2 regions of the Streptomyces sp. V3I8 genome follow, and region 1 is predicted to be linked to the other one. Evidence: riboswitches for the same ligand, from Rfam matches in the RefSeq annotation. Region 1 holds a riboswitch; the other holds the start of a gene.
What was found. Region 1 has a riboswitch for S-adenosylmethionine ahead of QFZ75_RS28075 (aminotransferase class V-fold PLP-dependent enzyme). Riboswitches for the same ligand answer to the same signal wherever they lie in the genome.

Region 1 (4,740 bases):
TCCTGTCGATGCCGATCGTCGGCACGTACATCTCGATGTTCCTGTTCGGCGGGGAGTTCCCGGGCGGCGACTTCGTCGCGCGGTTCTACTCGATCCACATCCTGCTGCTGCCCGGCATCATGCTGGGGCTCGTGGTCGGCCACCTGATCCTGGTCTTCTACCACAAGCACACCCAGTTCGCGGGTCCCGGGAAGACGAACAAGAACGTCGTCGGCATGCCGCTGCTGCCGGTCTACATGGCCAAGGCCGGAGGCTTCTTCTTCCTGGTCTTCGGGTTCATCGCCATGATGGCCGCGGTCGCGACCATCAACCCGATCTGGGTGCTGGGGCCGTACCGGCCGGACCAGGTGTCCACGGGCGCCCAGCCCGACTGGTACATGGGCTTCGCCGAGGGCCTGATCCGGGCGATGCCCGGCTGGGAGATCAACCTCTGGGGCCACACCCTGGTCCTCGGTGTACTCATCCCGCTGGTGGTCTTCGGCCTCTTCCTGGCGATCATCGCGCTCTACCCGTTCATCGAGTCCTGGGTCACCGGGGACAAGCGCGAGCACCACATCCTGGACCGCCCGCGCAACGCCCCGACCCGTACGGCCTTCGGTGTCGCCTGGGTCACCGCGTACGTGATCATGCTGATCGGCGGTGGCAACGACATCGTCGCCACGCACTTCCACCTGTCGATCAACTCGGTCACCTGGTTCGTCCGGATCGGGTTCTTCGCCGGACCGGTGCTCGCGTTCATCGCCACCAAGCGGATCTGCCTCGGCCTGCAGCGCCGGGACCGGGACAAGGTGCTGCACGGCCGCGAGTCGGGCATCATCAAGCGCCTGCCGCACGGTGAGTTCGTCGAGGTGCACGAGCCGCTCAGCCAGGAGGCCATGCACACCCTCACGGCGCACGAGCAGTACAAGCCGGCCGAGATCGGTGCCCCGGTCGACGAGAACGGCGTCGAGCGCAAGGTGAAGGGCCCGCAGAAGCTCCGGGCCAAGCTGAGCAACGCCTACTACGGCGAGGACAGCCAGATCCCGAAGCCCACCGCCGAGGAGTACAAGGAGATCACGAGCGGCCACGGCCACCACTGATCCCCGACCTGTCCGCCACGGCAGGAGCCCCGTCCATTGCATGGACGGGGCTCTTTGCCGTCCCGGAGGCTGGATAGGGTGGACCCACGTCCACGCAACGAACCCAGGAGCGGCAGATGAGCGCTGTGACCCCCGCCGGAGGCGACTTCGCGGCGGGCCGTTCCTGGCCCGCCCTCCTGAACGGCCTGCTGGACGGGCGCGACCTGAGCGCCGACGACACGGCCTGGGCGATGGACCTGATCATGCGGGGCGAGGCGACCGACGCCCAGATCGCCGGGTTCGCGGTGGCCCTGCGGGCCAAGGGCGAGACCGTCGACGAGATCTCCGGCATGGTCCGCGCGATGTACGCGCACGCCAACGTGATCGAGGTGCCGGGGGAGACCGTCGACATCGTCGGCACGGGCGGGGACGGGGCGAAGACCGTCAACATCTCCACGATGTCGGCCGTCGTCATCGCCGGTACGGGCGCCAAGGTCGTCAAGCACGGCAACCGCGCCGCCTCCTCCGCGTCCGGCGCCTCGGACGTGCTGGAGAAGCTCGGCGTGAACCTGGAGCTGACACCGCGGCGGGTGGCCGAGGTGGCCGAGGAGGCCGGGATCACCTTCTGCTTCGCGGTGAAGTTCCACCCGGCGCTGCGCCATGTGGCGGCGGCGCGGGGACAGCTCGGCATCCGGACGACCTTCAACTTCCTCGGCCCGCTGACCAATCCGGCACGGGTGAAGGCGCAGGCGGTCGGGGTCGCGCACGCGCCCATGGCGCCGATCGTGGCCGGGGTCCTGGCCGAGCGCGGCAACTCCTCGCTGGTCTTCCGCGGCGACGACGGGCTCGACGAGCTGACCACCACGGCCACCTCCCGGGTGTGGGTCGTCCGGGACGGGAAGGTGCGCGAGGAGGCCTTCGACCCGCGGGACGTGGGGATCGAGCTGGTCCCGGTGGAGGCGCTGCGGGGGGCCGACGCCTCGTACAACGCGGAGGTCGCGCGGCGGCTGCTGGGCGGGGAGCAGGGGCCCGTGCGGGACGCCGTCCTGCTGAACTCCGCGGCGGCGCTGGTGGCCCTGTCGCCCGGTTCCGCTCCGCTCGCGGACCAGATCCGGGCGGGGATGGCTCGCGCCGCGGAGGCCATCGACTCGGGGGCCGCCTCGAAGGTGCTGGAGCGGTGGGTGGCCGCGTCCCACTCGTAGTACGTCGGCTGCCGGCCCGTCGTGGCTGGTCGCGCAGTTCCCTGCGTCCCTGGATATCCAGGGACGCAGGGAACTGCGCGGGTGCCCCCACCGGCCCGCACCCGGCCGTCGTCCTCGTCCCGTATCGCGGACAGCGGGTTGCGTCGCGGTGATCGTATGGCAAGATGCTGGCAGGTCATGAGTGACAGTCATGAGGCCCCGGCCGACTGTCCGGCAACCCTCCGTCCGTGGCGGGGTGCCCCGGGTGAGGACCAGGTCGTAGGCAGTGAGGTCTACGGCAAGCGCGGACCCCTCGCCGCTCGCTGGAGCGGGGACACCAGGGGTCCTGGTCGTTCGAGGGAGCCTTACATGAGCAAGCGAATGCGATAGGGCGCCGAGCCCCACCTCCGCGTATCCCCTTCCCCGTTCACCTTCCCTGTGCCGAGCCCCGTCCGCCGGCCCAGTGACTCCGCCTGCCCCACAGGAGCCCGCCATGTCTGTCTCCACCGCTGCCGCCGACCGGACCGCCCCCTGCGCCACCGGCACCTCCGCGCCCCTGCCCGTCCTCGGCCGCGACGTCACCGTCCCGCTCGTGACCGGCGGCGAGGTCACCTACGCCGCCCTCGACTACGCCGCCAGCGCCCCCGCCCTCCAGCGCGTGTGGGACGACGTGGCCGCGTACGCCCCGTACTACGGCAGCGTGCACCGCGGGGCCGGATACCTCTCCCAGCTCTCCACGGACCTCTTCGAGAACGCCCGCAGGACCGTGGGCGAGTTCCTCGACTGCCGCGGCGACGACGAGGTCGTCTTCACCCGGTCCACCACCGACTCGCTGAACCTCCTCGCCGCCGCCCTGCCCGCCGACTGCCGGGTCTTCGTCTTCGAGACCGAGCACCACGCCTCGCTGCTGCCGTGGCGCGACGCCCGCGTCACCTACCTCGACGCCCCGCGCACCCCGGGCGAGGCCGTCGCCACGCTGGAGCGGGCCCTCGCCGACCGCGACCCGCGGGGCCCGGCCCTCGTGTGCGTCACGGGCGCCTCGAACGTCACCGGCGAGCTGTGGCCCGTACGGGAACTGGCCGCCGCCGCCCACGCGCACGGCGCCCGGATCGTGCTCGACGCCGCCCAGCTCGCCCCGCACCACCCCGTCTCCGTACGGGACCTGGACGTGGACTGGGTCGCGTTCTCCGGGCACAAGCTGTACGCGCCGTTCGGCGCGGGCGTGCTCGCGGGACGCTTCGACTGGCTGCGCGAGGCCGACCCGTACCTCGCCGGCGGGGGCGCTTCGCGGAAGGTGTCGCGGCGTACGGACGGCGGTGTCGACGTGGAGTGGCACGAGAGCGCCACCCGCCACGAGGCCGGCTCGCCCAATGTCATCGGCGCCTACTCCATCGCCTCCGCGTGCAGGGCCCTCACCGAGGCCGGTTTCGACACGCTGGTCGCCCGCGAGCAGCACCTCGTGGACACCGTCCGCCGGGGCCTCGCCGAGGTGCCCGAGGTCCGCGTGCTCTCGCTCTTCGGTGACGACGCCCCGCGCGTCGGTGTGATCTCCTTCGTCGTCGAGGGCTGGAACAGCTCGCACTTCGCCGCCGCGCTCTCCGCCGAGTACGGCATCGGCGTCCGCGACGGCCTCTTCTGCGCCCACCCGCTCGTCCGTACGCTCCTGGGCAGCGACCCGCAGGCGCAGGGCGAGTGCGGTGCCCCCGAGGCCGCGCCCGGCGAGAAGTCGCTGAACGCCATCCGCGTCAGCTTCGGCGCCGGCACCCCCGACGAGCACGTGGACCGCTTCCTGCGGGCGGTGCGGGAACTCGTCGAGGACGGTGCCCGCTGGAACTACCGCACCGAGGACGGCCGCTGCGTCCCGGCCACGGCCACCGGTTCGCCCGCCTGAGCGGAGACCGCCTTCAGAAGGCGCGCATACCGGTTGGGCGGCCTTCGAGGGGGCCGGCTTTCCGGGAGCGCGGATACCGGTTGAGCTGTCTTCGCTGAGCCGGCTCTTCGGGGGGCATACAGGTTGGGCTGACTTCGGCCGGGCCGTTTTTCAGGGGCGCGGGGAACTGCGCGACCAGCCCCCACCGGGGCCGCCCCCGACACACGACCAGACAGCCCTGCCCCCCGCCCCCCGGGGGGCCTAGTTGTCGCCCCCGATGGCGAACGCGGCCTCCAGGTCGTGCTGCGAGTACGTGCGGAACGCCACGTGCGTGTCCGTGCCCTCGACCCCCGGGATCTTGCTGATCATGCCGGGGATGACGTCGGCCAGGTCGTCATGGGCCCGCACCCGGACCATGGCGATCAGGTCGTACGTGCCGGTCACGGAGAAGACCTCGCTGACGCTGTCCAGCGCCGCGATCGACTCGGCGATCTCGGGAATCCGGTCCACGCTGGTCTTGATGAGCACGATCGCGGTGATCACGGCTGGTTTTCTCCCTCGGTGGCCGTCGCTGGGGATTTCACTCTAGCCGGACGCCCGTACCGCACCCACGCGTAGAGGAACCCGGCGG
Region 2 (4,740 bases), 2.4 Mb from region 1:
CCTCGGCCAGTGCCTCGGCGAAGGCCCGGTTGTACATCTCGTAGGCCGCCCACTGACGCCGGAACTCCGCGTCGAAGACGGGCTCCAGGGGCGTCTGGTACAGCATGTGGTGGACGAACCAGAGCGCGGAGTTCGCGATGCCGTTGTAGGCGGCGGCATGGGTGTCGGCGTCGATGTCGAGCATCCGGACGCCCTCCTCGCCGACTCCGCGCCGGACGGCCTCGCGGTCGCCGTCGGTGAGGGCCGAGCAGACCCACAGGGCGCCGGCGTCCGGGCCGATGGCGGAGAGGCCCGACACGAGTCCGCCTCCACCGCGTTTGGCGGTGAGCTCACCGGACTCGTCCTTCGTGTACGAGACCGGGCCGCGGTTGGACGCGACGAGGACGGGGTGGGTGCCGTGGGTAGGAGCCATGACTCGAAATCTAGCCGCAGCCCTGTCCGCTCAAACGTTCCACTCGTCGTGCGGCGGGAGTCGTGCGTCACCCGCCCGCCGGCGGGGGCCGACCGCGCGGTTCCCCGCGCCCCTGGGAAGCCGGGGGCGCGGGGCGCCGCCGCTAGGCCGCGCGGCGCGACACGTACTCCGTGACGTCGATCATCGGGGGGCGTTCCTCCAGGTCCACCGAGTACGTGCGCGGCTCGAAGCCGTGTTCCCCCCGCTCGAACTGGGTCAGCACGGGCCGGATCATGTGCCCGCGGGCGAGCCGCAGCTGAGCCGTCCGGTAGATCGCCGCGGACATCCGCCCGAGCGCCTGCCCGTCCTGGTGCCGGTGCCTGCGCACCCCCACGTCCACCTGTGCGAGCGCGTCGAGCCCGACGAGGTGCAGCGCGTCGACGAGCATGCCCAGCTCCACCCCGTACCCGACGGGGAACGGAAGCTGTTCGAGGAGCGAGCGGCGCGCCGCGTACTCCCCGCCCAGCGGCTGGACGAAGCCCGCCAGGTGCGGCCAGTGCATGTTGAGCAGCGGGCGGGCCATCAGCTCGGTGACCCGGCCGCCCTGGCCGGCGGCGGCGCCCAGCGGGCGGTCGTACATCGCCTTGACGAGGTCCACGCCCGGCTCGGTGAGCAGCGGACCGACGATCCCGGTGACGAAGTCCGCCGAGAACTCCCTCAGGTCCGCGTCGACGAAGGCGACGATGTCCCCGCGGGTGACGAGCAGCGAGCGCCACAGCACCTCGCCCTTGCCGGGCACGGCCGGGAGGCGCGGGAGTATCTCGTCCCGGTGCACCACCCGGGCCCCCGCGGCGGCGGCGACCTCGGAGGTGCGGTCCGTCGACCCCGAGTCGATCACCACCACCTCGTCGACGAGCGGCACCTTCGCGGTCATCAGCTCACGGCGGATCACGGCGACGATCTCGCCGACGGTCGCCTCCTCGTTGAGCGCGGGCAGTACGACGCTCACCGTGGAACCGGTGGAGCGCTTCGCGGCGATCAGCTTCTTGAGCGGGCGGTCCTTCACGGACCAGGAGCGCGTGCTCAGCCAGCGCTCGACGTCTTCCAGCACGTGCGGCTCTCCCTTGCGTTCATCGGGATGCGTGTGCCCGCCGCGACCGATGCCGGTGTGACGGTCATCTCGCGGTTCGGACGGCTCTCTCCACCATCCAGGCCTTCGGTTACAGTCTTGAGCAACGTTGATGACCATCGCATGTCGAGGGTCGTTGCGTGTAAAACTAAAAGCACGACGAACACCGCAGACGAACACCACAATCGAATACCGCTCATCCAGAGGGGCAGAGGGATACGGCCCGTTGAAGCCCCGGCAACCCTCCAGCCGGTCTCGTCCTGGTCATCGCCGATCAGCGCAGCGAGGCTCCCGGCTCGGGAAGGTGCCAAATCCGTCTCACGGCGAAGTGCGCCGTGAGGAAGATGAGGAGAAAGGGCCTCGCCTCCATGGCTGCGCAGACTGTTGCAAGCACCACGAATGCAACCACCACGAACCCCACCGCCCCCGCCGCGGACTCCGTCGACCTCGGCCCGGCCGCCGCGCTGTCCTGCCGCGAGTGCGGCCACCGCGTCCCGCTCGGTCCGGTCTTCGCCTGCGAGGAGTGTTTCGGCCCGCTGGAGATCGCGTACGACTTCTCGGGCTACGACACCGAAGAGCTCCGCAAGCGCATCGAGGCGGGCCCCGCGAACATCTGGCGCTACGCGCCGCTGCTGCCCGTCCCCGCGGACGTCGCCGACAAGCCGAACATCAACCCCGGCTGGACCAAGCTCGTCCAGGCCGACAACCTGGCGCGCGAGCTGGGCGTCGACGCCGGCAAGCTCTTCGTGAAGGACGACTCCGGCAATCCGACGCACTCCTTCAAGGACCGGGTCGTCGCCCAGGCGCTGGAGGCCGCGCGCGCGTTCGGCTTCACCACGCTCTCCTGCTCCTCCACCGGCAACCTCGCGGGCGCGGTGGGCGCCGCCGCCGCGCGGGCGGGCCTGCGCTCGTGCGTGTTCATCCCGCACGACCTGGAGCAGGGCAAGGTCGTCATGGCCGCGGTCTACGGCGGCGAGCTCGTCGGCATCGAGGGCAACTACGACGACGTGAACCGCTTCTGCTCCGAGCTGATCGGCGACCCGGCCGGCGAGGGCTGGGGCTTCGTCAACGTCAACCTGCGGCCGTACTACGCGGAGGGGTCCAAGACCCTGGCGTACGAGATCTGCGAGCAGCTCGGCTGGCGGCTGCCGGACCAGCTGGTCGTGCCGATCGCCTCCGGCTCGCAGCTCACGAAGATCGACAAGGGCCTGAAGGAACTGATCGCGCTGGGCCTCGTCGAGGACCGGCCGTACAAGATCTTCGGCGCCCAGGCCGAGGGCTGCTCGCCGGTGTCCGTCGCGTACAAGGCCGGGCACGACGTCGTACGGCCGCAGAAGCCGGACACGATCGCCAAGTCGCTGGCGATCGGCAACCCGGCCGACGGCCCGTACGTGCTCGACATCGCCCGCCGAACCGGGGGCGCGGTGGAGGACGTGGACGACGTCCAGATCGTCGACGCGATCAAGCTGCTGGCGCGGACCGAGGGCATCTTCGCGGAGACCGCCGGCGGGGTGACGGTGGGCGTGGCGAAGAAGCTGATCGAGAGCGGTCTGCTGGACCCGGCCCTGACGACCGTCGTCCTCAACACCGGGGACGGTCTGAAGACCCTGGACGCGGTCGCGTCCGACACCGGGCTCACCGCGACCATCCGCCCGAACCTCGACTCCTTCCACGAGGCCGGGCTCGGTTCCTAGCCGCTGTCCGCACGCCGCGGGCCGGTGAGGGCCGGCCGCGCGGTTCCCCGCGCCCCCCGACGGGGCGCCCTGCACCCAGCCACACCCGACGGAGGTCCCCGTGAGCGTCAACGTCCGTATCCCCACCATCCTGCGTACCTACACGGGTGGGCAGGCCGAGGTGGCCGCCGAAGGGGCGACCCTCGGTGATGTCATCGCCGACCTGGAGAAGAACCACACCGGGATCGCGGCCCGGGTCCTGGACGACCAGGGGAAGCTGCGGCGGTTCGTCAACGTGTACGTGAACGACGACGACGTCCGGTTCGAGCAGGGCCTGGAGACGGCCACGCCGGACGGCGCCGGCGTCTCGATCATCCCGGCGGTCGCCGGAGGCTGAGGGTCCGCCGCGGTGGCCGGAGGCCGGAACCGGCGCGCCGACCGGAATTACCCCACGTGACGCCGAACACGCAGAGTTCATCGAATTGCCCCCTCCGTGAGAGAAGCGGAGGGGGCAATTCTGTATGGTTGAGCGAGGTACAGTTGGGGAAGCTGCTTCGTTCCGCCCGCCCGACCTCTGTGAGTCCGCGCCCGGAGCCCGACAAGAAGCGGCCAAAGTACCCGGTCCTTTCAAGCCGTATATGGCAATTCCCGGGCCCGACTTGCCCTGAATCTTCTTGAATCCTTCACATATTTCCGATCAGCCGCGCCCGGAATTCTCGTCGGATTGACCTGTTGCAGAGGGCAGTTGGACGGATACATTCGGCCGCGGTCGACGCGTTCCGGCGCACACCCCCAACCGTTGGGGGGTGAGGTCTGACCCGGATCCGCGAAGTGCGGGTCTGTGCAAGGGCCAGTAATAGGGGAGTTAGGCATGGCTCAGGGCACCGTCAAATGGTTCAACGCGGAGAAGGGGTACGGCTTCATCGCGGTCGACGGTGGTGCGGATGTTTTCGTCCACTACAGCGCGATTCAGATGGACGGCTACCGCACCCTGGAAGAGGGTCAGCGGGTCGATTTCGAGATCTCGCAAGGCCAGAAGGGGCCGCAGGCGGACATGGTCCGTCTGGCGACCGGCTGAAGCACGCGCCGACTTACTGCAGCGACGTTCTTCTCCGAAGGGCCCGCACCTCCCGGGTGCGGGCCCTTCGGCATGCCCGGGGCGGTCCTCCGGTGCCCCCGGCGCGGGTGCCGGCGGGCCGGAACGCCGACAGCATGATCATCGACTCCCCGTCGCCGCACCCGCTCCCACCTGCGGATCATCGAGAGGCGCTTGCACTCTCATGGGTCGAGTGCTAATCATTGCGTTAGCACTCTGAAGGTGAGAGTGACAACGAGGACCGGGTCGGTGAGGCCCGCAGGCCAGGTGGGGCAAGGAACCACCGAGGTCGGCAGGCCGTCCGTCGCGGGCGCAGGCGCGGTCCTGGAGATTCCACCCCAGTCCGGGAGGACCACTTCACATGGCCAAGATCATCGCGTTCGACGAGGAGGCACGGCGCGGTCTCGAGCGCGGGATGAACCAGCTCGCCGACGCCGTCAAGGTCACCCTT

Region 2: linked by a shared signal. The riboswitch ahead of thrC (threonine synthase) and the one ahead of QFZ75_RS28075 (aminotransferase class V-fold PLP-dependent enzyme) in region 1 are both predicted to bind S-adenosylmethionine.

What each region holds. Positions count from the first base shown of each region.
Region 1 is NZ_JAUSZL010000002.1:6,368,768-6,373,507, forward strand. It holds gene QFZ75_RS28065 (cytochrome bc complex cytochrome b subunit) at 1-1,079, shown strand, start outside; gene trpD (anthranilate phosphoribosyltransferase) at 1,196-2,260, shown strand; SAM riboswitch class IV at 2,434-2,550, shown strand; gene QFZ75_RS28075 (aminotransferase class V-fold PLP-dependent enzyme) at 2,733-4,130, shown strand; gene QFZ75_RS28080 (Lrp/AsnC family transcriptional regulator) at 4,371-4,652, opposite strand; gene QFZ75_RS28085 (rhomboid family intramembrane serine protease) at 4,649-4,740, opposite strand, start outside.
Region 2 is NZ_JAUSZL010000002.1:3,975,048-3,979,787, reverse strand. It holds gene QFZ75_RS17435 (trehalose-6-phosphate synthase) at 1-412, opposite strand, end outside; gene QFZ75_RS17430 (glucosyl-3-phosphoglycerate synthase) at 555-1,502, opposite strand; SAM riboswitch class I at 1,714-1,871, shown strand; gene thrC (threonine synthase) at 1,889-3,214, shown strand; gene QFZ75_RS17420 (ubiquitin-like small modifier protein 1) at 3,315-3,590, shown strand; gene QFZ75_RS17415 (cold-shock protein) at 4,065-4,271, shown strand; gene groL (chaperonin GroEL) at 4,651-4,740, shown strand, end outside.